DNA from 4 places in the Lysinibacillus sp. NPDC095746 genome. Region 3 is predicted to be linked to each of the others. Evidence: riboswitches for the same ligand, from Rfam matches in the RefSeq annotation. Region 3 holds a riboswitch; each other region holds the start of a gene.
What was found. Region 3 has a riboswitch for cobalamin ahead of nikA (nickel ABC transporter substrate-binding protein). Riboswitches for the same ligand answer to the same signal wherever they lie in the genome.

Region 1 (7,696 bases), on a different contig from region 3:
TGCAAGGAAAAATCCTTGATAGAAATCACCAAGCGTATTTAATGTTGCTCCTGCTTCAGCACCTATACCTGGTGATGTCATACGATAAGCACATTTTTCTACTAAATCTGCACGGCCAGCAATATAACCACCAATTTTCGCTAAGCCACCGCCAGGATTTTTAATGAGTGAGCCTGCTATTAAATCAGCCCCAACCTCTGTCGGTTCCTGTGCCTCAACAAATTCACCGTAGCAATTATCAACGAAAATAACTGCATCCGGTGCTAATTCACGGATTTTTGCACACATGTCTGTAATTTGCGAAATGGTAAAGGATGGGCGTGTTGCATAGCCCTTCGAACGTTGGATAGCAATCATTTTTGTGTTTGGTGTAATTGCAGCTGCAACACCTTCCCAATCGATCGCTTGATTATCGATTAAATCCACATGGCTATAACCGATTTTATAATCTTTTAACGAGCCAGTATCTTTATCGCCACCATCAACTATTGATTGTAATGTATCATAAGGCTGACCCGAAATATAAAGTAATTCATCACCCGGACGTAGTACTCCGAATAAGCTAAGTGTAATTGCATGTGTACCAGAAATAATTTGCGGACGTACAATGGCAGCCTCCGCTCCAAAGACCTCTGCATAAACTCGTTCTAGATTATCACGCCCCTCATCATCATAGCCATAACCATTAGACGGGTGTAGATGATAGTCACTTACTTGATGCTTTCGGAACGCGGCAAGCACTTTTTGTTGATTGAAGAACGCCATGTCTTCTACCTTTGCATGAAAAGGGCGTACCTTTTCTTCTATTTTAGCAGCTAATGCTAGTGTTTCTTCTGATAAATTGGTTGTAAAAGTCATACTGTTCTTCTCCATTTCACATTTGTTCAAATCTTATCTTAACAATTTGCGAGCTTGCCTGCAAAGCTTGCCAATTTTATTAAGTACTAAGATCAATTATGACTCATAATTGCGTGACATCCGACGGAGGCTTTCATTTCTTTTTAGCGATGTCTTTTGTGCCAAGGCACAGATGTTTGGATACCCTGAAGTAACTTAAATCCGCATTCATCTCACCACCTATAGAGCTGGAATACTTCTGCCGAAAAGAAGTTAAATTACGAACTTAATCTTTTTAATTTTGCTATAATAAATTATTTAGTATCTGATAATTCCAAATTATAAGTCGATGCTTTTTTTTCGAAAACTTGTAGATACAGTAACTAATCCACAACAACATAAAATGATTTATTCACATAAGGGGTGAAAGGGTTGGCTTGGGAGGTTTTTAGTATCATTGGCACAATTGCCTTCGCAATTTCCGGGGCAATAATTGCAATGGAGGAAGAATACGATTTATTCGGTGTATATATACTCGGTATCGTAACTGCTTTTGGTGGTGGAGCTATACGAAACTTACTTATAGGTTTACCTGTAACAACACTGTGGGGGCAGGATAGAATGTTCCAAATTGCCATTGCAGCTATTACGCTCTTTTTCTTATTTCCACATCGACTCATTCAGCATTGGCATCGTTGGGGCAATGTCACTGATGCTATTGGATTATCGGCATTTGCGATTCAAGGTGCCCTTTATGCTGTGAAGCTCGACATGCCTATTAGTGCCGTTATTGTAGCTGCTGTTTTAACAGGGTCAGGTGGTGGAATTATTCGTGATTTATTAGCTAGACGACAACCATTAGTCCTCCGCGATGAAATCTATGGTGTTTGGGCAGCATTAGCCGGGCTTATCATAGGACTTCAACTATTTTCAGGGGATATCTTTTTATATGTATTATTTGGTGTGATCACAGTACTTAGAATACTTTCATATATGAAGAAATGGCGTCTACCGTTACGGAAGTTGAATCGAGCATAGTTATACTGTTGCATAATAAAAGCCCAAATCTGAGATTTGGGCTTGAATTTTTAAATTCATTTTTTCTTAGCGGTTCTCTCCATCACTTTGACCGTTCTATTCAACGACTTTGGCTGTTCTATCCACGATTTTGATGGTTCTATCCACGACTTCGGCTGTTCTATCCACGATTTTGATGGTTCTATCCACGACTTCGGCTGTTCTATCCACGATTTTGACGGTTCTATCCATGACTTCGTTTATCACACACCGTGATCTGCAAATAAAGTTACTTTTTCAACAGCAACATTGCTTCTTCTAAAGTAGCCATATTTTTCATCATAGAGCACGCTGCGTCCAAAATAGGAAAGGCTAAAGCTGCACCAGAGCCCTCCCCCAATCGCATATTCATCTGTAACATCGGTTCAACTCCGAGCATTTCAGCGGCAATTTTTGCACCTGGTTCTTCAGAGGCATGCGAAGGAATGATATAGTCTTTTACGTTAGGTTCAAGTTCGTAAGCGATAAGGGCAGCGATGGTAGAAATAAAACCATCAATAACAACAGGTTTACGATGTGCAGCGGCAGCAAGTATCACCCCAGCCATAGCGCCTATTTCTAATCCACCAACTTTTGCAAGAATATCTATAGCATCATCGCGATTTGGTTTATTTAATGCAATAGCATCATAAATGACTTGTACTTTATGCGCTATCCCCCCTGGTCCAACACCTGCACCGAAGCCTGTCACTTCATTCGGATGACATTCACGAAGAACCGATAATATGGCAGCACTTGGTGTTGTATTACCAATACCCATTTCACCTGTCCCGAGTACATTTATCCCATTTTTTATTTCTTCCGTAGCTACTTCAATTCCTACTTCAATAGATTGAATGGCTTCTTCCCTTGACATAGCAGGTCCCTTTGCCATATTGTCCGTGCCATATTTAATTTTTTTTACGATAACACCAGCATCAAGAGGAATATCTTCTTTTACGCCAACGTCAACTGTAACAATTTTTGCATCTGTGATTTTTGCGATAGCACAGACACCAGTTCCTCCTCTAGGAAAATTTAATGTTTGAAAGACTGTCACATTTTGTGGATTAGATGTCACCCCTTCATCACAAACACCATGATCTGCTGCACAGACAATAATTGCTTTATTATCAATCGCAGGAAATAGTTCGCCTGTAATTCCGGATAGTTGCACAGCAAGGGCCTCCAGTTTCCCCAAGCTTCTAGGTGGCTTGCAAAGTGCATCTATGCGTTCCCGTGCCTTCTCCATCATTTTGTAGTCAGCACTTTGAATGTTGTGAATCGTCTGTTGTAATAATTGCATTGAAAATTTCCCCTTTCTTTTTTGCCCTTGTAACTTGAAGAATGATTTAGAGAAAAAATAAAAAGCCTGTAGTTTATTCCATAACAAATAAACTACAGACTTTTCCATCGTCTATATAACCGAAGCAGATAGGCAGGTCTCCTGGCTCAATTTCAACATTTCATAGAGCCTTCCCAGAACGATGCTAGTGGCATTCTCTATGAAACTCCCTTTTACAGTGGTGGGACCGCTAAAGCTTTTCACTTTATTCCCTATTCTCCCGCAATGGGCACCTAATGCTTTTATGCAATTACTTTAAATCTACGTCAAAGTAGTTTTTGTGTCAATATATTAGTGGAATTGTATATTTCTATGACTAGAAAGCGAAATATTATATTTACGTAATGAATCAAATGTGTAAGGTTCTATTTAAACAACTATGATTAGAGATAGTTAAATTTTTATCTTTAATAATTGACAAATATATAAATAGTTAAGTAAAATCAACTTAATTATAAACCTTTAAAATGAATTAGGGATGATACATCTGTGCATGACTATTTAATAATTACAGACAAAATTAATCAAAAATTCGAACAATTCAAGTTGTTAGTTTTACAAGAAACCAAAGAGGTTGAGGAACTAGCGAACTTTCACTTAACGCCTCAACAAGAAATTATTATGTCTTATATCATTCACCATGAGCCGGTCATTGCGAAAGATATCGTAAATCATTTTGATATTTCCAAAAGTGCAGTTAGCCAAGTAATTTCAAAGCTCGAAGAAATGAAAATGATCTATCGTCAAGAGAATTCAATCAACCGTAGAGAGACCTTTATTTATCTTGGGGATAAGGGCAAAGAGTTTCATCAGCTTCTAAAAAAAATTGACGACATTCTTGTAGAAAAATATTATTCGAAAGTAAGTCTAAAAGAGTTAAAAAATGTTCTTGATACATTAAGTAAGATTGTCGAGACTAAAAAAGACAATGAGCGTTAAGATATAGTCTCCTTTATAGTAGGTGGACAAGCAATCGCCTCCATCTACTATAAAGGAGTTTTTCTTTTTGGATGTCCTACACGGAGGAGAAAACAACTGTTCAGTTAACAAAACTTAGCTATTTATTTTTTCATCCGTTAAATCACTTTTTATATTAGTTTTATAATAGTAAAACTTATCTTCCATTTTCTCTTTAGTAAGCAATACATCAGAATCTGCACCTTTCACATAGTGATCAAAGAAAGCCAATATATATCGATTCATTACTTGATGAAATTGATTTACGTCAATATTCCATGACAATAAAGGAGATAGGAAGGGGAAATCTGTAAAAGTATAATGATCTCCTGCGATAAAAGTAAGCATAAAAGTGTCTCCCTTTATTCCCTCTTTATAGTGAAAATCAGCAAGCTCTGTAATTTTATTATGATACTTTTGAAATTCCTCCGAGGTGATATTCGTATATTGAATTTCTTCATCGGATAGATAGAGATAGTCTTCATTTAAAATAAACATAAAAGGTTGTTCAAAACCTGAGATGGCCACCGGTTCATGTAAAGGTCCATCTATGTTGATTCCTGCAGAAATCCTGCTATCATCCAACAATGCTTGAGCAGCTGTCGAACCTCCATATGAATGGCCAAATATACCGATTTTGTCCATGTCCATCTTTCCAGTAAACAAACCTCGAGGATCCTTATCATTTATCATTGATAATTGATCTAGCAAATAGCTCATATCTTTTGATCGTGTTTTAACATCTTTTTCGTCTTCAATAGTAAATGAATAAGAATATGCGTCTGTTTGATTCATGATTTCCCGACCATCTGGGAACTTCGTATAGGCTGCATCATTCATATGGTCAACGCTAACAACAAAGTATCCATGACTTGCTAATTCCTCCATTTGGGAGTAACTTTGCATTCTAGTACTGCCAAAGCCGTGAGAAAATAATAGAACCGGATATTTATCTTCTTGATTGGATACTGCTATATCTTTTATGCTGTTAGTTTGTCCATACTTCAAATACTCAAATAAAAAACGCGGAACAGAAAAAATGAATTCCATTGTCCCCGACCATTCTTCGTAAGGAAAGGATTCATAACGACTATCCTTCGCATCATCTTTTACCTCTGCTGGATACCATATTTGTATCATTAATTCATGACCTTTTTGTTCCGAGTCATGTCTCGATTCGTCTATCAAATACCTTGAGTTCATACCTACTTCAAAAGGACCTAAAGGCTTTGGAAGATGAAATACAGGCATGATCGTGACTAAACCGAAGCTGCTGAACGAATAAATGAAAATAAACCAAATATATAAAAGCTTCTTGACCTTCCTTTTATTTTTTTTCGCTCTTTCAATTGTGGCTTTTTCTACGTTACTTTCTATGAATGGCTTCATTGTGAATACAGTTAAAAGAATAAATAAAATGTAGGTTAATCCCATTTGCCATCGGTAACCCTCAAGCCCCAAGTGAATAACCAAAAGAATAAGCGCGATGACATTAGTGATTACTTTTACTTTCACATCAAATCTAAAGAGAAAAGAACAAAGCCACAAAATATGAACTGCAATTAAAACCCCTTCAAAAAACCTCAATCATCTCAACTCCTATTTTAATTCTCTTTTAGTTTAGTTAACTATACTTAACTATGTTTTGCAAGAGTCTTAATGGCAATTTTTTTAGAAGTCTCTAATCTATATATGGCTATTTTCAACTACTCTTTATCCGAAAAAGCTCCCTACTGCCAAAAAGGCTTTAGGAAGCTTCGTGTCCATCTATTGTTGTGATATCGTCTTTGTTTTATCTAATTTATGGAGTCTCAGTTGTCGAGGGACACCATATCGAAGAGTTCTCGTTAACTCAAAACAACTCACCCCAAAACATCATGATTGTTTGTCCGACCAACCATAGAATAATTCACAAGGCTAAAGGATCCTTAAACAGTAAAACAAAAGAAATAACATACTCAAATGGGTTCATTGAAAAATTAATGTTAAATAAACATTTATAGCATAATGAAGTACTCTGTTACTTTAAATTAAATTTCTAAAATTATTAATTATTGATTGTATCAATCTGTAGAGTCGTTGCCTATGTACGTAAAAAAGAGCCTATACTTAGGCTCTTTCGTCGTTTTCAGAATTTTTAGTACTATGCTTATAAAACTCCTATTCGCTTGTTCCGGACAGTTTTAAAGGCATTTGTTTAACAGATGATACAATTGGAATCTGTACACATAGATCAATTGAATTTGGTAGTTTATATGAACATATCAATAATTGTCTATCTCCTAACTGAATGGCCTGAATTCTACGTCCCTTTTTCAGTTCTTTCACCATCATGTAGTAGTATTTAACCTCTAAGCTGTATGTGAAGCAGTAATGTAAGATATTATCATGTTCTTCATGATATTGGTCGTGGCTCATACTATTTCACTCCTTTAGATAATTGAAATTAGCGTTTGAATCAATCGTAATTCTTAATTACAATATAGACGTTCATTTAGATTTTTATACTTCTATTAATCAATTATTTTCGTTCTCAATGAAAGTAAATTCATCGACTACTATCTTCATTCTGTTAGTTGCTACACGAAATATTAACACTTCTATTGATTCCACCACTTCTAGGGATATCAAATTGAAGAGTTCTCGTTAACTTAAAACAATTCTCCCCTAAACATCATGATTGTTTGTCCGACCCACCATAGAGTAATTCACAAGGCTAAAGGATCTTTCAATAGAAAACAAAAGAAGTGACTACTCAAATGGATTCATCAAAAAATTTCTATTAAATAAACATTTGTAGCAGAGTGAAATACACTGCTACTTTACTAAAAAAAGAGCAAACTTTCGTTTGCTCTTCAAAATGCTTCTTCAGATTAAGGCTTCCCTTTTTCCACGGCGAATAATCATTCAACCGTAGTATATTCTCTGCTAGCGGGGAAAAAACCTAATCGAGATCCGTAATCTATCAAATTAGATACAAACTTTGCATTAGGTAATTCGCATACCACATCAACTTCTTGTAAAAAACGTTGAGTATCTTGACACGTTGGGATAGATAAAGAATTTTCAGCTGTTTCTTCTAGTAAAGGCACCATTAATTCCAAAGCATATTTTTGTTTATCAGACAATGAATCGTCTTTAAATAAGTTCATAAACTGTTCAGTATTTACAATTTTAATAGGATGACCGCTCTGTTTCAAATATTCAACAAACGGTTTCCATTCCAGTTGAACAGGATTACAAATGTGGAAAGTTTCCCCTTCCTTTTCCTTTGTACATACCAATTGTACAATAGCTTTACTACCAAAATCGATAGGTACTAGATCAATATACGTATGAATGTTCGGTGCAATTTGTAGTAATAAGATAGCTTTTATCAAACGATAACATCAATGAGCTGATCTAATGTCATAGGCGGCACATTTTTCACAGCCAATGTGTTTTGATAAACATCAATATCCTGTGGTAAAAGCAACTCTAGATTGCAAATAGGTATGTCAC
Region 2 (7,696 bases), on a different contig from region 3:
TAAATGTTTACCCGCTGTTTTCATTACGGTAATCAAATTTCCTTCAGAAAAACGATTTGGTGGCTGGGTTTCACCTTTTTTTACGTTCGCTTTCGCAACGATACCTTGCTCATTTTCATGTAATAGGGGGAGCAGTTCATCTTTGTCTGTAGGTGAGTTATCTTTAGAATGATAAATAACCTTACGCCAACCTTCTTCTATTAGCACTTTGCCCTTAGAGATGAACTCTGCACGTTTATCAACAAGTGAATGAATCGTTGTGTAAGAAAATATGGCATTGTTGTAATGTGCTGCAATGACTTGTCTTGCAATTAAATCATATATTTTTTCTTCTTCTGGACTTAGCTTTGCTACGTCTGGTATTTGCTCAGTAACAATAATTGCATGGTGATCGGTTACTTTTTTTTCATTCACATATCTTTTATTATTCATAATTGAACTTGTCGGTGGCGGAAGAAGACCTTTGTATTTATCAATTTTACTTAAATGCTCTAGTATCTTTGGTAGTGTTTTGGCTTCTTCATTCGTTAAAAATTGTGAATCAGATCTTGGATAGGAAACAACACCCTTTAAATAAAGTTTTTGTAAAATATCCAGCGTGTTTTGTGGTGACAATTTATAAGCTTTGTTTGCTGTAGCTTGTAATGCAGATAAGTTGAATAACAATGGGGGAGCATATTCCTTTGTTTCTCTTTTAATACTATTAATTTCTACATTTTTATTGAGACAGAAATTAGCAATCGCAATAGCTTGTCGTTCCTCTTGAACTCTTGAAATGTTATCTTTATGCCATTTTGCTTTTAACAATTTTCCATCGAAATCAAACTCTGTTTCTACTTCCCAAAATGGTTCTGATTTAAAATTTGCAATTTCATGCTCTCTTTTTACTATTAGTGCAAGTGTAGGTGTTTGTACACGACCAATTGAAAATACATCTTTCACGCCATTTCTTTTGAGGAGTACCGTGTATAATCTGGATGTATTAATACCAATTAGCCAGTCTGCACATGAACGACTTAGTGCTTCAAAATAAATATCGCGTGTCTTCTCTTCTGGTAGTAAATTAGCAAACCCATTTTTTACAGCGTTTTCTGTTAAAGATGATATCCATAGACGTTTCATCGGTTTATTAACACCGCATACTCTTAAAATGGTACGGATAATCAATTCACCTTCACGCCCAGCATCACCACCAATAATGATTTCTTCAGTGTCTGATCTTTTTACTAAACTTTTAATTACATTGAATTGTTTATACTTTGACTTAGTCACTTTATATTCAAATCGATCTGGAATAATAGGTAATGTTTCTAATGTCCATTTTTTCCATGTAGAATTATATTCTTCCGGGGCTTTCAGTTCACATAGATGTCCAATCGCCCATGTGATAAGTGCTCCAGCTGGAAAGTAGGTGTTTGGCTTAACTTCGAAATAACCCGGTTTTTTTGTAAAAGAAAAGGGGGCAGCTAATTTTGCAGCCTGGTCTGGTTTTTCTGCAATTACTATTTTCATATGCACTTCTCCTATTAATAATAATTACAACTTTATGTTTAATAATTATAAATGAATTTTAAGGATAACGGTTATATTAATATTTGTGTCCATCTTTTATTAAGAACTCTAAGTTAGTCTTTTAGACATTTTAATTCAGTCAAATTTAAAACACCGGATTATCCACACTGATATTAAATATAGAGAAGAAGGCGATTACTCATAGTGTACTGTGAGGAATTTGTATAGTATGGTAAGATAAATCACTATCTAAATTTATTTATTTTTCTAATAATAATTAATGTTCAATAGTTCTGTTTTATAGCTATTAATAGCTCGTTTATCACCACTTTTACTTGATTGTAATAAATAATATAATTGCTATCTGGAAAATATTCTGATATTGTTCCTCTTATAACTTAATAAAATATTATTTTGTTGGTGCGAATGACTTGTTCGTTTGCTTAAAAGGGAAATCGGTGCAAATCCGGTGCTGTCCCGCAACTGTAATGGAGAGTCTATACAATATGTCACTGTAGCGAGCTATGGGAAGGCGTATAGATGATGAACCTAAGCCAGGAGACCTGCCAATAAAAGTCAACAAACTTACATAGAACCACGAGGATGGTTGTAGTGACTGGGAATCGACACCCTTTATTTAACTATGACATCCTCTTGTAGATAAGGGGATTTTTTTTATGCCCTTTGATTTAAGAGAGGAGAGCGTTTTGAAGAATCCAACAACAAGAAAAATTAACTTACTTTTAGTCGTATTAACGGGTGTCGTTCTAATATCTATGACGTTAGCGATAATGGTAGGCTCTGTGTCTATTACACCTAGTATTGTATGGCGCATTATTTTATCGCATATCCCGTTCAACCCACTTGGCATTACATTGGATTGGAGCCGTTCACAGGAAATCATCATATGGCAAATTCGTACTCCCCGCGTAGTACTTGCCATAATAGTCGGAGCGGGGCTTGCTATTTCGGGTGCTGCTATTCAAGCTTTAGTTCGTAATTCAATCGCGGACCCCTATATTTTGGGGGTATCTTCCGGTGCATCTGTCGGGGCTACATCTGTTATTTTACTTGGCACTTTTTCATTTTTAGGTATGTATGCGCTATCATTTGCTGCTTTTATAGGTGCGACAATTGCAGTACTGATTGTGTTTTTCTTAGCACGAGTTGGGGGACGAATTTCAGTTGTTCGCTTATTATTAGCCGGAATTGCCGTGTCACTAGTTTTGTCAGCAATGACGAATTTTATGCTGATGATGACGAAGGAAGAGGGAGGCATAAAGGCAGTGATCTATTGGATGATGGGAAGTTTGGCCGGAGCGAAATGGGTGAATATAATGATTCCGTTCGTAGTTTTAACGATCGTCTACATAATTTTACGTCTACATGCACGCCATTTGAATTTACTTTTACTTGGCGAAGAATCTGCTGTTACGCTAGGGGTTAATTTAGAGAAATTTCGATTGCTACTAATTTTAGTAATTTCCCTATTAACAGGTGTCCTTGTTGCTGTAAGTGGTGCAATTGGCTTTATTGGCCTGATTATTCCACATATCGTACGCATGATTGTCGGCTCAAATTATAAGTTTGTACTGCCAGTTAGTGCATTAATTGGTGCGATATTTTTAATATGGGCTGATGCAGCTGCGCGCATTGTGATTGCACCTGAGGAAATGCCGATTGGAATTATTACGGCTTTATGCGGATGCCCATTCTTTATATGGATGTTGCGTAAGCAAATGTATTCATTCGGGGAGGAGAATTAAATGGTATACGTTGCAAAAAACGTTACTTTTGCCGTGCAGCAGGTGAAAATATTAAACAATGTTTCTGTACATATTCAAGAACGCGAGTTTGTAGGCATAATTGGCCCTAATGGCAGTGGGAAATCGACCCTATTAAAAAATATGTACCGTATGTTACAACCTCAAGAGGGAGAAGTATTTTTATTTAATGAAAATATTTACAAGCAATCTTCAAAGGTGGTAGCAAAGCAACTTGCCGTCGTAGGGCAGGAAACACCAGTGCTATTTGAGTTTACTGTTAAGGATCTTGTGGCAATGGGACGTACACCGCATAAAAGGCTTTTGGAAGTAGATACAAAAGAAGACCTAGCTATTGTTGAGGAATCGATGCAGCAAGCAGGGGTACTGCATTTAAGTGAACGTACTTTTAGTTCCTTATCTGGAGGTGAGAAAAAACGGGTCGTTGTGGCAAGGGCATTGGCGCAACAGGCTAAGGTCATGGTATTAGATGAGCCAACGAATCATTTAGATATTCAGCATCAACTCCAGCTCATGGATTTAATACGGGGCTTGCCGATCACGGTCATTGTAGCCTTGCATGATTTAAATATTGCAGCAACTTATTGCGATAAAATTTATGTTGTAAAGGACGGAGAAATTGCGGCATATGGAACTCCGTTTGATGTATTAACACCCTCATTGCTACAAAAGGTGTTTAGTGTACATGCGGAAGTTAATGTCCATCCTGTCACGAAAAAGCCGCATATTTATTATATATCTGAGCAATTTTTATAGTTAGTTAAGAGTTTTAGATTTCTTTCCATAGATGAGTTAGAAAAAAGGAGAAGTAGACATGAAGACATTAAAAAGCGTATGGCTTGTTCTTGCAATCGCAATGCTAAGTATGTTAACAGCTTGTGTTAGCGAGGAAAAACAGGAATCATTATCGAAAAGCGAACAAGTAGAACCAGCAAAAGCTGGAGCAACGGAAGTAACGGTTGACAATAACGATACGACACAAGTCTATTCGGAAGCACCAAAAAAGGCCATTAGCTTAAATCAGCATGTGACAGAGATTATGCTAGCGTTAGGCTTAGAGGATTCAATGGTCGGAACAGCATATTTAGATGATGCAATTTATCCACCGTTACAAGCAGCGTATGAAAAAGTTCCAGTATTAGCTGAACAATACCCAACAAAGGAACAAGTGATTGATACAGGAGCAGATTTTTTATATGCAGGCTGGAAAAGTGGGTTTAGTGAGAAGGGTGTCGGAACACCAGAAGAACTAGAAGCACTTGGCATCCACACTTATTTACATACATCTTCAAGCATTAAAAATCCTAAGTTAGATGATATTTTCGACGATATCCGCAATATTTCCAAGATATTCCATGTGGAAGAGCGTGGAGAAAAATTAATTAAGCAAATGACAAAAGATGTAGAGGACATTCGTACGAAGCTTCCGCAAGAGGAGGGTAATTTACGTATTCTTGTATTTGATAGTGGTGAGAAAGAAGTTTTCACAGCTGCACAAAACTTCATGAATGAACTTGTGACAGTAGCAGGTGGAAAAAATATATTCGGCGATGTTGAGTCTGGCTGGACAACCGTTTCAAAGGAAGATGTAGTTGAGCGCAACCCTGAAGTTATCGTTGTAATTGATTATGGTTCAACTACTGCTGAAGAAAAAATTAATTTCCTAAAAAATGATCCGGCACTAAAAGAAACGGAAGCGGTAGTAAACGGGCGTTTCGTTATTTTACCACTATCAGCAGCATCTGAAGGTGTTCGTGCGGCTGAAGCAATTCGAATTTTGGCACAAGGATTTTATCCAGAAAGCTTTCAATAAAGAAGAAGAGCTAGCCATGTGCTAGCTTTTTTCCTAGGAGGGTAAAAATGACTATAAATGCTTTTAGCCATAATATTCCTGAAAAAACATTTGCTAAGTTAAACAGAGAAGGTGAATTTACGCGTCTTGCTGTGAGCCCTGGCATTATCAACAAACATTATACACCCGCACAATTTCAAACAATCGCGGAGGTAGTCGGAGTGAGGGGGGCTATTAAATATTCTGCGTCCTACAGTATACTACTATCTATACCGACAATAGAATTAACGACGGCCAAAAGGAAGTTGGAAAAGGTGGGCTTATATATTGCAAAGCAAGGTCAGATTGTAGCTATGAAGGCTTGTGATTTATGTGATGGCGATAAAATGGAGGCAGCACAGATTACAGAGGAGCTGTACCAGCGGCTGGAAGGTTTGGAAGTACCCAGCAGAATTTGCATTAATATGAATGGCTGTGCATCAGCTTGCTATAATGCCGTTTATGATGATATTGGGCTTGTATATCAGAAAGATAGCTTCGATGTATATTTAGGCGCTGTTCCAATGGGTAAACATGCACAGGCAGGGGAGCTATTTATGAAAAAAGTATCTGTACAGCATATCGAAAATCTTTTACAGGAAATAATAAGAGTCTATCAAGAACGTGCTTACCAAAAAGAACCCTTTTATAAATTTTACAAGAGAACAAAAGATGCAGACTTTTGGCAAACGATAAAATGCTATGAAAATAGTTCCGCGGATTCTAGTAGGGTATGATGAGCAACATACAAACAATTCGTAAGTTGATTGAGAACGGCTAGCCGACGGAAAGGTATGACGTGTGGTTGATTTCCGTTCCGACTGGGCGCTTTGTTGTTGCCGCTTCGCTTTCGCACAGAAAACATCCGCTGCGCTGCAGGGTCTCGGGCCAACACGATGTTGGTCACGAAGGCGTTATCACAGGATGTGATGCTTTTAGCCTTCGTTCCTCTATTGCTGATCCCCGAGGAGTCGCCCAGTCGGAACGAAGGTCAACTATTTACATTGTAGACATTTTAACAAAGTCATCCACAACTTTTGGTGATGAACCATTTAATTGAGCATCGAATTTAGACCATTTTCTACTCGTTAAGCCTTTTGCCATTTAATCCTTATAATCAGATACCTCCATCTTTCAGCTAAATTGGATCATCACCATCTTCCAAAATGAAAGTAGGATAGCGTGTTCGATAGTGAACGTGCTATCCTATTTTTATGCGCAATGGATATTAAAGAAAATGACTATGTAAAGTCATTATTGATCGTTAGAAGATAAAACCTATAGTGAGAGGCGTAGCATAGTAGGTAGACAAAGTGACTATAAATTAATAAAAGGAGCTATGAGATGAATACTATTAAAGAAATTGGAAGCTTATGTATTACTGATAGCGATGGCTACATTATTAACCATTCAGACTGGGATAAAATCAACCCAATTTTTCATCCTGTGATCTACGATGTGGTTAAAACGTATTCCACTCACCTTCAAGATGATTTACATAGTGTATACATAAGAGGATCCATTCCAAAAGGGATAGGTATTGAAGGCGTAGCTGACTTAGACACAATAGCGGTTACAAAGCAAAACCCTAATAAACAACAGGTAAAGCGGTTAAAAGAAGTAGAACAACAATTAAATCAAAAACATACTTGTGTAGATGGTATTGAACTAAGTTTCTACTGTGTAGAAGATATTTTAAATACGTCATCTTTTTCAATCATTAGTTTCATACTCAAAACCCATGGCATATGTGTGTTTGGAGAAGACTTGATACCTCAATTACCAAAATATAGAGCTGACGAAGCTTTAGCAAATGACCACCTTATTCATTTACAAGGTCAAATTAAAAATGCCTGTAATGATCTTCAAGATAATTCTGATACGGATGATATGAAAGATTGTTGCAAGTGGATTATGAAAATTTTAGTAAGAGCAGGACTTGCGCTTGTCATTACTAAAGCAAACACATATACAAGGGATTTATATCCTGCTTATAAATTATTTTCGGACTATTTCCCTGAAAAGGAAAACGACATGAAAAAAGCACTTGAATATGCCATAACACCCATAATAGATGCAAACCTATTGTTATCGTTTTTAAATGACTTTGGAATGTGGTTGGTTAGTGAAGCTGATAAATGGTTACAATTCTATAATCCTAATAGAGAATTAAACATGAAAATATTATCTAATGAATAACTTACGAAGTTCGAATTCATGTTAGTAGCTACAAATAAAATTTAGCTTTGTTGATTCCATATACAGAAAAAGGTAATCACATCTTAGTCATGTCTTAAATGAGATTACCTTTTATTTTTTAGCATTTTAGATTTTAGAGCAATCGTATAAAGCAAATTATTCGAGATGGATTGTTTTTCTACTTATGTTGCTCTACAATTGAGCCCAATCAAATATTTTTATTTATTGATTTGTCTTTAAATTCTTTCCGATATATTGGATAATTTTGCGAAGTTCAGTAGATGATGGGCGTCCAAATGGGCTTGTTTGTTTTTGTTGATATAGCAGTTGTCCATTTTCATCAACAAGGAAATAAGCTGGCTCTCCATGC
Region 3 (7,696 bases):
GCCAATGACCAGCAGTATCGTTAGACTAAATAATCTTTTAACATTTGCACGTTCTTTATGTAATAGACTCACTTCAATCTCTCCTGTCCTTCATCATCAGATGAGGATCCAATAGACGATGCAATACATCTGTGCATAAATTTGCAAGCACATAGATGACAGCAATAATCAATACATAGCATTGTACAACTGGGTAATCTCTGTTAATAATGGATTCTATTAAATACCTCCCGAGTCCCGGCCAACTAAAAACCTGTTCTACAATTACTGCACCACCTAGTAAATTACCAAGCGTCATACCTAACACAGTAGATAGCGGTATAATAGCATTTCTCAAAACATGACGTACGAGGATCACAGAGTTTTTTAATCCTCTTAGCTGTGCATATTGAACATAATGCTGTTGTAATTCTTCAATGATGGTTGTACGGATAAACTGAACGAATAGTCCAATTGTTGGTAAAGCTAGTGCGAGTGCGGGTAAAGCTAGATGAGCTAGTGTGCCCTTTCCATTTGTCGGGAAAATCCCTAATTTCAAACTAAATACATATAGTAGTAAAAAACCTAACCAAAATGTTGGAATCGAAACACTCATGATCGTCAATAGTCTAATGATTTTATCGATGATGGAATGCTTATACAAGGCACTTATGATCCCTAATGGCATACTTAATCCTAAAATTAACACAAATGCAGCAACAGCTAATTCAATGGTTGCTGGTAATTTAGCGAAAAGTTCATGTGCTACTGGTAATTTACTAACAAAAGATGTACCAAAATCTAAATGCAAAACGCCTTTTATCCATAGTAAATATTGAATAAGAAAAGGTTTGTCTGTTCCAAGTTCTTCACGCAATGCTTGAATGGCTTCTGCTGTTGGCGCAACTCTTGCCAATCTAAGAATGACCTCCGCAGGTTCTACTGGAACGAAACGAATAAATACAAAGGTCAGGATGGATACGCCAAATAATACAAACGGCAATGTCAAAATTCTTTTTAAACAAAACATCCATGTCGATTCATACATGCTGTCACTTCCTAATCAATCCTATGATAAAGAGAGAGCTGTCTTTGATCGACATACTCTCTCTTCTATACTTATTTTTCTTTATCCATTTGTGCATATGGAAGATCATATTCAGAGGCACGTGGCGCAAAATCCTTCATATATGGCTGATAAATCATGCTATTTGTTTCGTAAGATATAGGATAGAATAGTGCTTGGTCATGGAACATTGTTAAAATATCCGTATAAAGTTGCACGCGCTCTTTTTCATCTGTACCTACTAATAATTGATGAATTTTAGTATCGATTTCTTTGGCAGTTGGTAAGCCTAATTTCGCTTCATAGACACCATTAGCGTTTGGTGTAGCTGATTCATTAGCAAAGCTATGTGGATCTGTTGGTGGTCCATTTGTACGCCAGAAATTAATATCAACCTGATTATCCATTAATTTTTGCAGACCTACCATCACATCTGCGCCTTCTAAATTCAATTGTACCCCTATTTTTGCTAGTTCACCTTGCATGAGTTCCGCCATTGGCTTTTGAATCGCATCTGTTGCAATGTAGATTAAATCTAATGTTAGTGGCTGTCCGTTTTTAGAGCGAATTTTTTCACCCTTCTGTAGCGTCCATCCCGCTTCATCTAGCAATTGTTGCGCTTTTTTCGGATTATATAAAATTGGCGCTAAATTAATATTGGCATAAGGCACAGCATCCCAAAATAGTGTATTGGCCACTTTTTCAGTACCATGTGTAATACTGTCAACCATTTGTTCCTTATTGATTACATATTGAATCGCTTGACGTACCTTTAATTCTGCTAACGGACCTGACTGTGTATTCAACAGTAGCGCACGTGTGGATAAAGGTTCAGACGTAGCAGTTTTATATTTCCCACTATCTTTTAAAAACGTATAGTTATCTAAACTAATGATGCCACGACCATATATTAAATCTAATTCTTCATTTTCAAAGGCCAACGAAATAGATTCTGAATCAGGGATAATTTTTACTTTTATTTGTTCTACAAGAGGTTTTTCTCCCCAGTAGTTTTCATTGCGACTAAATAAAGCGTATTCATCCTTTTTGTATTCTGTTAATACCCATGGGCCTGTCCCAATTGGTGTTTGGATTGAATCTTGTGTCGCATCACCTTTAGGGAATCCATTATCACCTAAAAAACGGAAAGGTCTTACGAAGGCAAGTTCGTTTAAGACAGGGTAATAGGGTTCATCCAATTGCAAACGAATTGTAAAGTCATCCACTTTCACAACCTCTTTAATATGATTAACCATGCCCATCCAAGAATGCATATCACGATTTGCTAAAACTGCATGAAAGTTACGAATCACATTGTCTGCATTAAAAGACGTTCCGTCAGAATACTTAACATCTTTTCTTAAATGGAAAACATAAGAGGTTTTATCCTTAGAGATGTCCCAACTTTCTGCTAGTTTCGGCGTAATCGTTCCATCATCATTATATTCAACCAATGATTCATAGACCATTGCTTGTGCTGTCATTTGATTTGGTAAATATGTATGGGGATTTAATGGACCTACATCTAATGGCCACCCAATCGTTATCATTTTTTCGTCTGTCTGTTTTTTCGATGCTGTCTCTCCCTTTTCATTGCTTGTACAGCCAGTGAGTAAACTGAACATCAAAATAAGCGTGAAAGGTAGTAAATACTTTGTCAATCTCATTTTATGTCTCCTTCTTTGTTTGTGGTGCACTAAATGAATCTAAAGATTGAAAGAAGGCATAAAAAAACCTTATTCCAAAAGAATAAGGACAGAATAACTTACTATAAGTAAGCCTCTATCCATCTCCCTATCTTTCGTAGATCATCAATGAATCTCTTTACAAGCAGGCATTCTGGCTCATGAATCATAATTTTGCTTCACCTTCCCAAGTAATTTCTCAGTGGTTATCGAAACAAAACTCCTCATTTACAGCTGCGGGACAGCATGGGATTTACACCCATTTTCCTTTTAATTGAATGAAAGCTTATTTCACTCAAACTTGTAATGGTTGCTATGAAATTAGTATTAAACATATCATGCTCTAATGTTCGCGTCAATTTTATTTTCTGAATATAATAAAAACCTACTAGTAATGGCTAACACACAAAGGCCAGGTAGCTTAACCTTGGCCTGTTTTACTTCATATGTCAGCTTTCTTTAATGAAAACAACGTATAGACCGTATCAATTTCATGGGATTTTTCCAAAACCCACGAGGTTTGGGTTAAAATCCGCTGCAATCCCTCTAGCCCAAGATATTGGATTTGCACGCCAATAAACTCTGTAAAACCCAGGTATCCCGGATTTACATGCGCCCGGTCGAAAATTAATGAACCCGTGACCCGAGCGTCCGCCGGGGAGTTAGTATAGAAATGGTTTAGATTTTCAATGATGGCTGCATCCGAACCGTACTCAAATAGACCACCCTCCGATGAACAGAGTTGAATCCAGTCGGAACGTTCTAAACTCATCTTTAATAATGCCTCTGGTTGACTCCAGTCATAATAAATAATATTGAGGGCAATGTCCAGGTCATGAAAGCGTTCCCCTGGCTGCTTCAAAGCATCGATGCATCGCTTGGCAAAATTGGGGCCATAAGTATCGATATCTAAAATATTGATTTCAATCTTACGTTCCTTAAGTAATTCTGGGTCCGATTCTTGAATGAGAATTAGGGTGTTGATACTGTCGGTAGCGGCCCCTCCAGCGATATTGAAGAAACAAAGGTTCCGTTCAGGGAATTGCTTAAGCTGGGGTAGCAAAATTTCCGACTGGCGCCGACAAAGATCCCTCAGCCTGATTCGGAGTCCCATAAAAGAAGTTTGCTTCACCGCCCACTTATCCCGGAAACCTAATTTTATCCCTTTGCTTAAGCCGGGGCCAAGTTTGTACAGCAAAGTACGCATGCCGCTAAGATAGGAATTGTCAACATTCGACATTTTCACAAAGATGTTGCGGATAAAGCCAGGCATCTTTTTTAATGATTCAATGCTCCTGGCTGACTTAAGACAGCTCAAATGATACGCCTGTTCATCAATACTTGCGTTGAAAAGGGGATGAGTAATATCTAAGATAGGCAATTGAATTTCATTCTCGAAAACCGCATAAAGAATTCGCTTATTTTCATTTGCATTGTCCACTTTATCACCACTCTATATCAATTTTCAAAGCCATTTTGGTGATCAAACAACAATTACACCATTACCTCACCTCATCTGCATTTTTTACAATTGACTATTTTTATATATTCTTTTTTCACTAATCTGCTCCTTTAGCTAGCAACAACCTTATCGAAAAAAACTTGATTACAGAAAAAGTTTAATCATTCTTCTTGTACTAAGCACCAACTTTTATCACTTAATCCCATATAGACCAAGCAGCCTCAATATGATTACCTGATGGGTCGGTAACAACAAAGTATTTAGCATTTTCTCCACGCCAAATAATTTCACTAACTTCTACGCCATTATTCTTTAATGAGGTATGTGTAAATTCTAGATCTGGACAATTCAACGTAAAAGTTTGATACAGGCGACCATCGCGTAAAAAATTTGCTGTTGTATGATCCTTTGTTTCTACAAGGACTAATACAACATAGCCTTCGGGCGGTGTTAATACTGCTACATAACCAATATCATCCTGAAACTTTGGTGTTTTAAGCTTAAATTCTAGCTTATTCTGGTACCATTCAATTGTTTCATCGATATTATTAGCTGGTAAATAGAGATAGCCAATCCTACTGAATAACGAATTTTGCTGCGTAACTTCCAATTCCCTCACTCCTGATTAAAAATTTTAGGTTGGTTACTAGTATTCTACAAAATCCAATATATCCCTTTTTGTCATTGAAATAATTGTTCGACAAATGTTTTTTTACTAACGACGTAGAATATTTGAATAAGGTTTGGAAACAATACACTTAAAAAGGGCTTGAGAACATGAAAAGAATTGTTTTTGTTGTTTTACTTTTATTCGTTCCAGTGGATGCTGTTGAGCTAGTATCTGCTAGTTCTCTACAATTTACTAAAGATACATTTGAAGTCGATGAGCAGCAAGAATTATCAATAAAACAAGCGATTGAATTAGCAAATCCACCAGCATTAAAATGGAATAAAAATGCTCAATTAATAGATGCAATAAATATTGATTTAGATAAGCGTAGGAAATCAATTGGAAGTAACGGCAAAAGAAAGCATTGGAATATTTTGTTTGGAGTGCCAGAAACGAATAAGGTTTTTTTAGTAACCATTCATGACGGAAAAATAGATTATACAAATGATGTAACGAGGGATGGTACTTCTCCTTACCCTAAAAAAGAGTTTATACAAATGAAAGATATTCAATATGATTCACCTGAATTGCTTCAAAAAGCTCTAAAAATCGGCGGTATTTATCCAGGTGAAAACTGGGCTAAAGGGTATAATTTTATGCTTAGAAAAGATATAGAGAGAAATGTTACTATTCTATTAATAATAGGTTGGAATAGTGACCAAACAAAAATGAAAGAAATGGGCTTTAATGCTTCCACAGGAGAATACATTAAGCCTAATTAATTTCATTCCTACTTGTTAGCTAACGCGGGCTTTAGTGAAATATAGACAAGCAAAAGCAATCTTTTTTATTTAAATTGCACCAACAAAGCCAACTTCTTAGCGTACAGGAAATTGGCTTTCATTTTGTCGGAATAGCGAAATCCCAAACGGTAAACACATTAATAAAATATGAATGGTCCACCTTTTAAATAATGATTGAATGTACATCTTCTGCTTTCGAAATTATCCGCTATCTGCTGTTCATATGCCTACGAGATGCTTGGTTAATGTTTTCACCATATTTAGTAAGTCCAGCCGGAAACTCCATTTACGAATGGTTAGTTTATACACTCATTACTTAATTTGATAAATTCATCCACATCATTCATGCATAATTCTATTCCTTTTTTCCAAAAATCTTCCGAAGTGATATCTTCACCTAAATGTTTCATCACTAAATCCTCTGTGCACATACTTCCTGAATCACGAAGCAAATCTAAATAACAGCTTTCAAATTCTTTACCTTTTTCTTTTGCCTTTGCAAATAAGCTCAATGCAAACAAATATCCAAATGAATAAGGAAAATTATAAAAAGGAGATTGTGTCATATAATAATGTGGTGTCCATATCCATGAATGCAGTGAAGGATTATCGAGAGAACTATCATAGCCTTCATCTATTGCTTCCTGCATCATTTCGTTTAAGCGTGATGATGAAACAATGCCTTCTTTACGTTCTTCATAAAATTTCTTTTCAAATAAAAATCGAGAATGAATATTCATGAAATTCATGACACTACGCTTTAATTTCTCATCAAGCAAAAATAATTTTTCATTAGTAGATGTAGCTTTTTGCATTGCCGCATCTAATATAATCATCTCTGAAAACGTTGAAGCAGTTTCAGCAATGCACATTGGATATTGTTTATTCACGCCATTAATAGATTTCATTGCATCGTTATGGAAGGCATGTCCTAATTCATGAGCAAGTGTTAATACATCTGTGATTGTACCGCCAAATGTCATGAAAATTCTTGATTCTTTCGAAAGTGGAAAGCCTGAACAAAATGCTACAGCAGACTTATTTGCACGATCTTCAGCTTCTATCCAGCCTTCACTAAATGCCTTTTTAGAGAAATTTTCTAATTCTGTTCCGAATGCACTAAAATGCTCCAAAATAAAATTAACAGCATCTTCGTATTCAAATTTTTGTTTTTTTGTTGTCATAGGTGCCCAAAAGTTAAATGATTGCATCTTTTTATAGCCATTTATTTTTGCTTTTTGATTTAAGTAGTCAGTGAAGGGTTTTTTAAATTTATTAACGACAGACCACATCGCATGAAGTGTCTCCTCCTTCATACGATTTTTAATTAAAGAATCTTGTATTACATTATCAAAGCCACACTTCTTGTAAACTTGTAATCGAAAGCCTGCAATATGATTTAATATTTTCGCAAATAGTTCCGCATTGTCTTTCCACGTATCTTCTAAAGCATTATGGGATTCTTTACGAACGTCTTCATTAGGATGTGAACGTAAGTTGATAGCTTGACCGACGGATAAATTTTTTTGTTCTCCATTTATTTGAACTTTAATCGTAAAATTATTTATAAAAGAATTATAAAATTGCCCCCAAGCATGATAGCCATCTACCATGAGGTCTGAAACTAAATTTTGTTCTCTATCTGAAAGGGTTGTCTCACCATCTTTACGCCATTCATTCAGTATAAATTTAAAGTTTGCTAAAACATGAGTATTTAGTAGACCCTGCCACAAATGGTAATCAATTTTTACCAGAGTATTTTTCACTTTTTTCAATGCCGATTCAAAACGAGTATTTATTGTCGTAATGATCCCTTGCAGAATAATAGCCTCCTGATCTTTTGGACTTTGCGCAAGAAGGCAAGTTATAAAAGAATTTGCTTGAGATATATTCGTTCGAATATCTCCTATGTATTCAACTAAAACTGCAATATTAATTGATTCGTTTATTTTTTGAGGAACATTAAAGGAATTTGCTTTTTCTTCAAATTCAGAAATTTCTTGTTCTAAATATCTTATATGTTCATGTAATTGTGATGATTTACTTCCACCTTGGAACAGACTATCTAAGTTCCATACTTGCCTATACTTG
Region 4 (7,696 bases), on a different contig from region 3:
AAGATTCCTAAAATCTATACAGAATATTGTAATGAAAATATTATTGTCATGGAATATGTACGGGGGAAAAGCGTTGCAAATGCTGCGGCCGAATTTAATCGATTAGAAAATGATCGTAGGAAGTTTGCAAGGACTGTTTTATGTTCTTTCATTGAACAAATGCTTGTTTCGGGTATATTTCATGCAGATCCACATCCGGGAAATATTCAGATTGATGAGATGGATGGTACACCGATCCTTCTTGATTTTGGGGCTGTTGGTCGTTTGGGACCTACACAACAAGAGGGCTTAAAGCTAATTTTAATGGGGATTCATCTAAGTGATTCAAATACTTTATTTGACGGCATAACGTTATTGGTAGAAAATGCAGATCATGCAGATCGTGCAAAGATAGAGCAAGCAATTGATCAAATTCTCTTGAAAATTTCTTACGTGGATCGAATTCCGACAGAAGAATTAATACATGCATTATTTACGGTTGTTCGTGATTTCGGTCTTACTTTCTATCCAGCAGTAGGTTTAGCGCTGCGTTCATTAGTAACATTAGAGGGGACATTACGGGTAATTGACCCGAATTTTGATATTTTCACGGAAGCGAAAGAGTTTTCATCTGCATATATGCGAGCATCCTTCCTTAAGCCATTTAAAGAACCGATGGCAACGAAGGAACGTTTACAAGAAGAATTAGCAATGCTTATTCCGGCATTGCACAAAATGCCTAGACGAGTTAATCAGCTCATTCAACGGGTGGAGAGCGGGAAAATTACGTTACATCACGATGTTTTTTCGGATGAGGATAATGCTCGTTTTATTACAAATTTGTTTTCCCGTTTAGTCTTACTTCTCGTAGGTATTACCTTTGGGATTATTTCTGTAGCACTTTTAGCGATCTCGCAATTTATTCGTGACGCGTACGCTGTTTACTTAAATACAGCTGCATACTTGGGCTTGTTTTTATGTGCCATTCTTTTAGTACGCCTTTCTATCCAAGCGCTACGTTCTATGAGGCAATAGGAAGCACCAGCTTGGAAACACATTATTTGCGACAAGATGAGGTAGGGGAAATGCTCCCTTACCTTTTTTTATTTAAATTCTTTTAGCCGATTACGGATGTCATTATCGAGCCATAATGGGTAAATGTTCTCGTGGAATATTACAAAAACATTACAAAACAGAATTTGGGTCTAATGGTAAAGCAGTTAAAAACGTTGTTATGTAGAATAAAATGTAGTTTTGTAGAATTTAATAGAATTTACATGAATATTACAAGAATGTTGCGAGTTTTACTAAACGATTAAAAAGCCGTGAAATAGTATAAAAGTTATGCTAATAATGCTAAACTTTAAAAGGCTAATAAAATATAAGAGAAAATAAAAAAATCGTTCCAGTGATTACATTAAAATACTAAGAGCGAAATTGACTAATGAAGGGAAAGAATAACGTGGGTAAGCGCAATAAATGGCGTAAGTCGATGGTGCTAGCATTAGCACTAGCTGGCGGCTTATTATTTAATACAGTTCAACCAACCGTAGTGCATGCAGAAGAAACATCTCAACAAATGATTGATAAGAAAGCGAAGATAGATACAGAGGTTAAAAAGCTACAAGAAGAATTAACTAAACTACAAAAAGAGATCGATGAAAAAGTAAAAGTATTTAACAAAGTACAAGCAGATATTAAAGAAGTTGATGCAGATATTGTAGATACTAAAAAACGTATTGAGCAACGTTCAGCGATTTTAAATGATCGTATGGCTGCATACCAAGCTCAAGATAATACTGTGGGCGTTTATTTAAATGCTGTTCTGGAAGCAAAAAGCTTTGCAGATTTAATGGACCGTGTCGTAGCGGTAAAAACATTAATGGATGCTGACCAAGAGTTAGTAGATCAACAAGAAGCGGATAAAGCTAACTTAGAGAAACAAAAAACAACATTAGATGAAAAACAAAAAGAGCTTCAAAAGCAATTCCAAGAGCTTCAACAAAAGGAAAGCGAAATGGAAGTGAAAAAAGCTGAAAATGAAGCGAAATCTCTTGCATTAAAGGCACAAATTGCAACGAAACAAGAAGAAGAACGTTTAGAAGCAGAACGTAAAGCAGCAGAGGAAGAGGCAGCTCGTTTACGTGCACTTCAAGCAGCTACTCCAGTAGTACAAGCAACAAATAACAACGTTAACAATAATACTAGTAACAGTAATACTAGCAACGCTAACAATAGTGGTAAAGCGAACAATGAAAAAGCACCACAAAAAGTCGTTGTTGGTTCTGGTTCAGGTACTGCATCTTCAGGTGATGCCATTTCAACTGCAAAGCAATTCTTAGGCCGTAGCTATGTTTGGGGTGGTAGCAACCCATCAACAGGATTTGACTGTTCAGGTCTTGTACAATGGTCTTACAAACAAGCAGGCGTATCTTTACCACGTACAGCATCACAGCAATATTTAGCAACACAACGTATTTCAGCAAGTGAAGCACGTGTAGGTGACCTAGTATTCTTCAGCTATGGATCAGGCATAGCGCATGTAGGTATTTACTTAGGAAATAACACGATGATCGATGCTCAAAATAAAGGTGTTGTCATTGAATCACTTGATTGGTGGAATCAATATTTAGTAGGCTTCGGTCGTATTCAATAAGCCCTACTATTATATAGACGATTTAAATAGCGAAAAGGTCATCCTTGTAAAAAAAAATTACAAAGATGACCTTTTTTATTATTTGACGGTATTTAAGGTCTTCCGAGTAAAAATCATATAGCCGGATATAAATCCATTAATTTAAGGCTCGACTACTCGATGAATAATGAGTAAAATAACATCTAAGATGAATAAATTTACATAAGTAGATATATTTACAACTATATTACCTGTTACTAAAATGAAAATAGAGCCGATGTAAGGTATAGCATCAATTATCCATATAAATGATTGTCATCTTTATAGCGTATTTCGCTGGATTCATAGCAGGCTAATTCCAATTATAAAGGATGTGTCTTTATAGCCGAAAGAAATGTTTTCTTGCATATTGATACTCATTTCTGATAATTTTGAAATATAATTAGAAATCTCACTTTGAAATTAAACTGTTTGTGACTTTAGTTTCGTAGTAGTAAAGTAACGAATGATGGAAATTAATACAACAAGTTTGCCATTTTTGCGTTCATAAAGGTAGGGATGAATCATGGAAAAAGAGATTTTGCAACTTTTTAGTAATTTAACAGAGCGTGACCTTGATATTCAATACAAATCATACGAAGAATTAATGAAAATTATGCAGGAACCAGTTGATTGGACATATTCAGTTTGGGAACAACTTGTTCAAGCTCTTACATATAGAAATGGACATGTACGTGCAAGTGCTGCACAATTTTTATGCGCATTGGCGGCAAAAAGTGATCCTGAAGAAAGAGTATTAGAGGACTTCTTAAAGATTTGGGCAGTAACGTATGATGAAAGAACAGAAACTGCGAGGCAAACTTTGCAGGCGATTTGGAGAATAGGTTTAGCAGGGCAGGTACAAAGAGATTTAGTCGTGTCATATTTGGCTAAAAGATTTCAAATATGCTTAGACGAAAAGCACCCGACATCGATACGCTATGATATTATTGTATCTTTTAAAAAGCTATTCGATGAAACGAAAGACCCGAAACTACTAGAGATTGCACAGCGATTAATCGAAGAGGAAGAAGATGGTAAATACAAAAAGAAATATAAGAATGCAATCGGTTAAAAGCTGTAAAATAGCTGTTTTTGCGCAAATACTTTCGTTGAGAGATAGCTTTTATACCATCTATCTATGAAATATAATACCTGCATGAGCATATGAAATGCCCGTGGGGTAATGAAAACACCCGCGTGCATATGGTGATACCTGCATGATCTTTACCCATCGTATTTGTTTTATTCTAATTCCACATCTATTTTTTCCTATTAATCTATGATAAACTGCATAACAAGTGAATAATTCTTGCAGAATAAGGGTGCTGAACTATAGCATAATCGGGAATTCGGTGAAAAACCGAAGCTGTTTCCGCAACTGTAAGTACAGGAATCATAAAGATATACCACTGTCGAATGAGCTGATGGGAAGGTTTTTATGACGTACAACATGATTGAATGTAGTGAACTGTACAAGCCAGGAGACCGACCTTTGTTTGAACGTATGATAACTCTTCGGAAGCTAGGAGAATATGCGGCAAATACATAGGCTATACCGTGTCTATATGACACTATTTATGTTATTTTCGTTGTTTCCTTAGGAATGGGAACAACGTTTTTTTATGTACACTCATCTTTCACCGGAAGAAATCTTAAGAAGGTGTGAATAAAGTAGAATTTTTCACGAAGGAAAGCGGGGACTTAGATTTGAAAAAAGATGCACGTTATTCTTGTTATCCATTTATGCGTGAAAAGGCATCAACGGTAGATTTTGAAATTAGAACAGATAGCCTTACAACACATATTGGTGTCGCTTTAGCGGCGGTAAAAAGGGAAACTGTGGAGGTAGTAGCAGATGATTTACTAGCCATTTTACCAATGGCTTACCATGTAAATGGGTCAGTACGAGGTAAATTGGCGGTAACCGAAGATGATTTGACTTGGCTAAGTGATCGCTATGATTTCTATGTTAGTCATGTTAAGGATGAAATACAAAACTTTGTATTACCTCAAGGGACAGGGGCTGCTACTGCATTACATGTATGCCGTAGTGAGGCGAAAAAATCATACCGTGTTTTGCACAAAGTATCTGAAGAACGGGAAGTACCTGCTATTCTCTTTGATTATTTAGGATTGCTAGCCAATGTGTTTTTTGTAATGGCTGTCTATATGAATCAGCATGCTGGTATTGCTGAAATACCGTTTATTAGTAAGTCATACCCGATGAAAAAGAAAAAAGGAGAATCAATGAAATGAAGAAAATGTTTAAGCTACAATGGCTTTCTGTGTTGATGCTGGCCCTTGTATTAGTTGGCTGCGGCACGAAAGAGGATGCAAAAAAAGAAACGGTTTCTAAGGAAGATCAACAAGTTGAGAAAACTACTAGCTATAAAGTTAAGGATGACCGTGGTGTAGAAGTAGAGTTTAATGCAGTTCCTAAAACTATTGTTTCATTACAACCGAGTAATACAGAAATTTTATTTGCTCTAGGTGTGGGAGATGAAATCGTAGGTGCAACGGAGTTTGATACGTATCCAGAAGAAGCGCAAAAAATTGAGCGTGTTTCTGATTCTGTAAAATTCAACAGTGAGCGTATTTTAGCGTTAAAGCCAGACGTCGTAATTGCCTATACGACTGGTAAAGATGAAGAAAATTTAAATGCATTAAAAGGCCTTGAGGATGCAGGTATTAAAGTGTTTGCCATTCAATCAGCTAAATCATTTGATGATGTTTATGGGGATATCGAACAAGTCGCAACGGTTATGGGCATCAAAGATAAAGGTGACAAGTTAAATGAAGATATTAAAGGTAAAATTGCCGATGTCCAAGCGAAAGTTAAAGATGTGAAAGAACCGAAAAATATCTATTTAGAAATTAGTCCAAAGCCAGACATCTATACAGCTGGTTCTGGTACATTCCAACAAGAGATTTTAAATGCTGCAAATGTTAACAACGTTTTTGCTGACCTTAAAAGCTGGGTAAAGGTATCTGAGGAAGATATTATTGCGAAAAATCCAGATGTTATTTTAACAACAGTAAACTATGTGAAAGACCCAGCGGCAGAAATTCTTTCCCGTGATGGATGGAATTCAATCACTGCTATTCAAAATAAAGCGGTTTATTCTATAGATACTGATATTTCAAATCGTCCAGGTCCGCGTATTGGAGAAGCAGTTGAGTTAATCGCAAAAGCAGTATACCCTGAGTTATTTAAATAGTATTTTGGAGCTGTCCTTTATCAAGGGCAGCTTTTTTGCCGGATAATAGTGAAATACCCGGGTAAAAATCCGTTTCTCTTCGGTGAAGAAGTGATCGTGTGGAGTGGATAACTGATCCGCTTTGAAGCAGAAGTGATCGTGTGGAGTGGATAACTGATCCGCTTTGAAGCAGAAGTGATCGTGTGGAGTGGATAACTGATCCGCTTTGAAGCAGAAGTGATCAGGTAGAGTGGATAACTGATCCGCTTTGAAGAGAAAGTGATCAGGTAGAGTGGATAACTGATCCGCTTTGATGAAGAAGTGATCAGGTAGAGTGGATAACTTGTCCGCTATGATGAAGAAATGATCAGGTAGAGTGGATAAATGCTCTGCTTTGAAGAGAAAGTGATCGTGTGAAGTGGATAACTGATCCGCTTTGAAGAGAAAGTGATCGGGTAGAGTGGATAACTGATCCGCTTTGAAGAGAAAGTGATCGTGTGAAGTGGATAACTGATCCGCTTTGATGAAGAAGTGATCAGGTAGAGTGGATAACTGCTCTGCTTTGATGAAGAAGTGATCAGGTAGGGTGGATAACTGATCCGCTTTGAAGCAGAAGTGATCGGGTAGAGTGGATAACTGCTCTGCTTTGATGAAAAAAATGATCAGGTAAGGTGGATAACTACTCCGCTTTGATGAAAAAGTGATCAGGTAACGGCCTTCTCCTCGCTTCAATAAAGATCGCTAAAATCCCCCCTCCGCGTTCAAAGTAGCGTGTGACATTCCCTAGTGCGAAAATTGGTATTATATCGAATTGTTCTATAATATAGAGATAAGAATGCTTGCTAACAGAGAGAGGTGCAGTGAGTGAAACAGTTTGATATGAAGATTGTTCCGTTTGAAGCAGTTTATAATTTTCGTGATATGGGTGGTTATAAGTCGAGAGATGGGCGTACTGTTAAGAATGGTTTGATTTATCGTTCAGCAGCACTTGGTAAAATGACGAAAGCAGATAAGGAGCTATTTAAAACGCTAGGTGTGAAAACAATTTTTGATTATCGAGACAACCATGAGGCTCAAAATAATCCTAATCCGATATTTCCGTATGCCAAGTATATTCAAATACCGGCAAAGGGAAATCATGCTTTTGAGATGCCTACAAACACTGGTGGAAAAGATTTTTATAAGGTTGTAAGCCCAGAGATGTTCCGAGAATTTTATGCGCAAATGCCTTTTAATAATGACTCGTTTAAAAAGTTAATAGCAACGATTCAGCATCCTGAAAATTTAGGGCTTGTTCATCATTGTGCGGTTGGAAAGGATCGAACAGGTATTGGCAGCGCACTTATTTTACTTGCTTTAGATGTACCTGAGGAAACAATCATGGAGGACTATTTAGATACAAATGTACATCTACGTCCCTTAGTAGAACGAATGGCTCAGACAATTCAGCTGGGTTATAGCGATCAAGAATTGCAGCAATTTTATGCTTTAATGTCGGCCCGTGAGGACTATTTACAAGCGGCATTTGATGCAATGGATAATCGATATGGCTCTAAGACTGCTTTTTTAGAGCAAGAGTTTGGTTTAACAACAAAAAAACGTAAGCAATTGCAGGATCATTACTTAATATGATAAGAAACCCTTTCGCATAAAATTGTGAGAGGGTTTTTACGTATTATACTAGCTTCATAATGTTTCATTATAAAAACTCTTTACACCTTAAAAATTTATGATAAGATACTATATATTTTTATCATGCTGTAACGGGTAGTCATTTAACTGTACCGAAATAACTGCCCGTAAAATTCTTATGAAGCGTATAGGAGAAGTTGAAATTGTCAGA

Region 1: linked by a shared signal. The riboswitch ahead of cobT (nicotinate-nucleotide--dimethylbenzimidazole phosphoribosyltransferase) and the one ahead of nikA (nickel ABC transporter substrate-binding protein) in region 3 are both predicted to bind cobalamin.
Region 2: linked by a shared signal. The riboswitch ahead of ACIQ7N_RS13055 (FecCD family ABC transporter permease) and the one ahead of nikA (nickel ABC transporter substrate-binding protein) in region 3 are both predicted to bind cobalamin.
Region 4: linked by a shared signal. The riboswitch ahead of ACIQ7N_RS08030 (hypothetical protein) and the one ahead of nikA (nickel ABC transporter substrate-binding protein) in region 3 are both predicted to bind cobalamin.

The regions. Positions count from the first base shown of each region.
Region 1 covers NZ_JBIWGL010000006.1:2,639-10,334, reverse strand. The annotation lists gene ACIQ7N_RS06040 (methionine gamma-lyase family protein) at 1-858, opposite strand, end outside; gene ACIQ7N_RS06035 (trimeric intracellular cation channel family protein) at 1,270-1,875, shown strand; gene cobT (nicotinate-nucleotide--dimethylbenzimidazole phosphoribosyltransferase) at 2,144-3,199, opposite strand; cobalamin riboswitch at 3,314-3,490, opposite strand; gene ACIQ7N_RS06025 (MarR family winged helix-turn-helix transcriptional regulator) at 3,728-4,177, shown strand; gene ACIQ7N_RS06020 (alpha/beta hydrolase family protein) at 4,292-5,782, opposite strand; gene ACIQ7N_RS06015 (hypothetical protein) at 6,356-6,613, opposite strand; gene ACIQ7N_RS06010 (Rossmann-fold NAD(P)-binding domain-containing protein) at 7,099-7,575, opposite strand; gene ACIQ7N_RS06005 (hypothetical protein) at 7,572-7,696, opposite strand, start outside.
Region 2 covers NZ_JBIWGL010000016.1:18,242-25,937, forward strand. The annotation lists gene ACIQ7N_RS13050 (DNA topoisomerase III) at 1-1,512, opposite strand, end outside; cobalamin riboswitch at 1,914-2,097, shown strand; gene ACIQ7N_RS13055 (FecCD family ABC transporter permease) at 2,289-3,278, shown strand; gene ACIQ7N_RS13060 (ABC transporter ATP-binding protein) at 3,279-4,052, shown strand; gene ACIQ7N_RS13065 (ABC transporter substrate-binding protein) at 4,111-5,109, shown strand; gene ACIQ7N_RS13070 (precorrin-3B methylase) at 5,157-5,864, shown strand; gene ACIQ7N_RS13075 (nucleotidyltransferase) at 6,472-7,326, shown strand; gene ACIQ7N_RS13080 (peroxiredoxin family protein) at 7,549-7,696, opposite strand, start outside.
Region 3 covers NZ_JBIWGL010000026.1:53,213-60,908, reverse strand. The annotation lists gene ACIQ7N_RS18015 (ABC transporter permease subunit) at 1-72, opposite strand, end outside; gene nikB (nickel ABC transporter permease) at 74-1,027, opposite strand; gene nikA (nickel ABC transporter substrate-binding protein) at 1,099-2,712, opposite strand; cobalamin riboswitch at 2,858-3,050, opposite strand; gene ACIQ7N_RS18000 (hypothetical protein) at 3,173-4,171, opposite strand; gene ACIQ7N_RS17995 (VOC family protein) at 4,389-4,802, opposite strand; gene ACIQ7N_RS17990 (hypothetical protein) at 4,970-5,584, shown strand; gene ACIQ7N_RS17985 (M3 family oligoendopeptidase) at 5,902-7,696, opposite strand, start outside.
Region 4 covers NZ_JBIWGL010000008.1:50,112-57,807, forward strand. The annotation lists gene ACIQ7N_RS08015 (ABC1 kinase family protein) at 1-1,014, shown strand, start outside; gene ACIQ7N_RS08020 (C40 family peptidase) at 1,424-2,635, shown strand; gene ACIQ7N_RS08025 (hypothetical protein) at 3,180-3,728, shown strand; cobalamin riboswitch at 3,959-4,164, shown strand; gene ACIQ7N_RS08030 (hypothetical protein) at 4,364-4,912, shown strand; gene ACIQ7N_RS08035 (ABC transporter substrate-binding protein) at 4,909-5,874, shown strand; gene ACIQ7N_RS08040 (hypothetical protein) at 5,863-6,585, opposite strand; gene ACIQ7N_RS08045 (tyrosine-protein phosphatase) at 6,718-7,485, shown strand; gene ACIQ7N_RS08050 (MATE family efflux transporter) at 7,689-7,696, shown strand, end outside.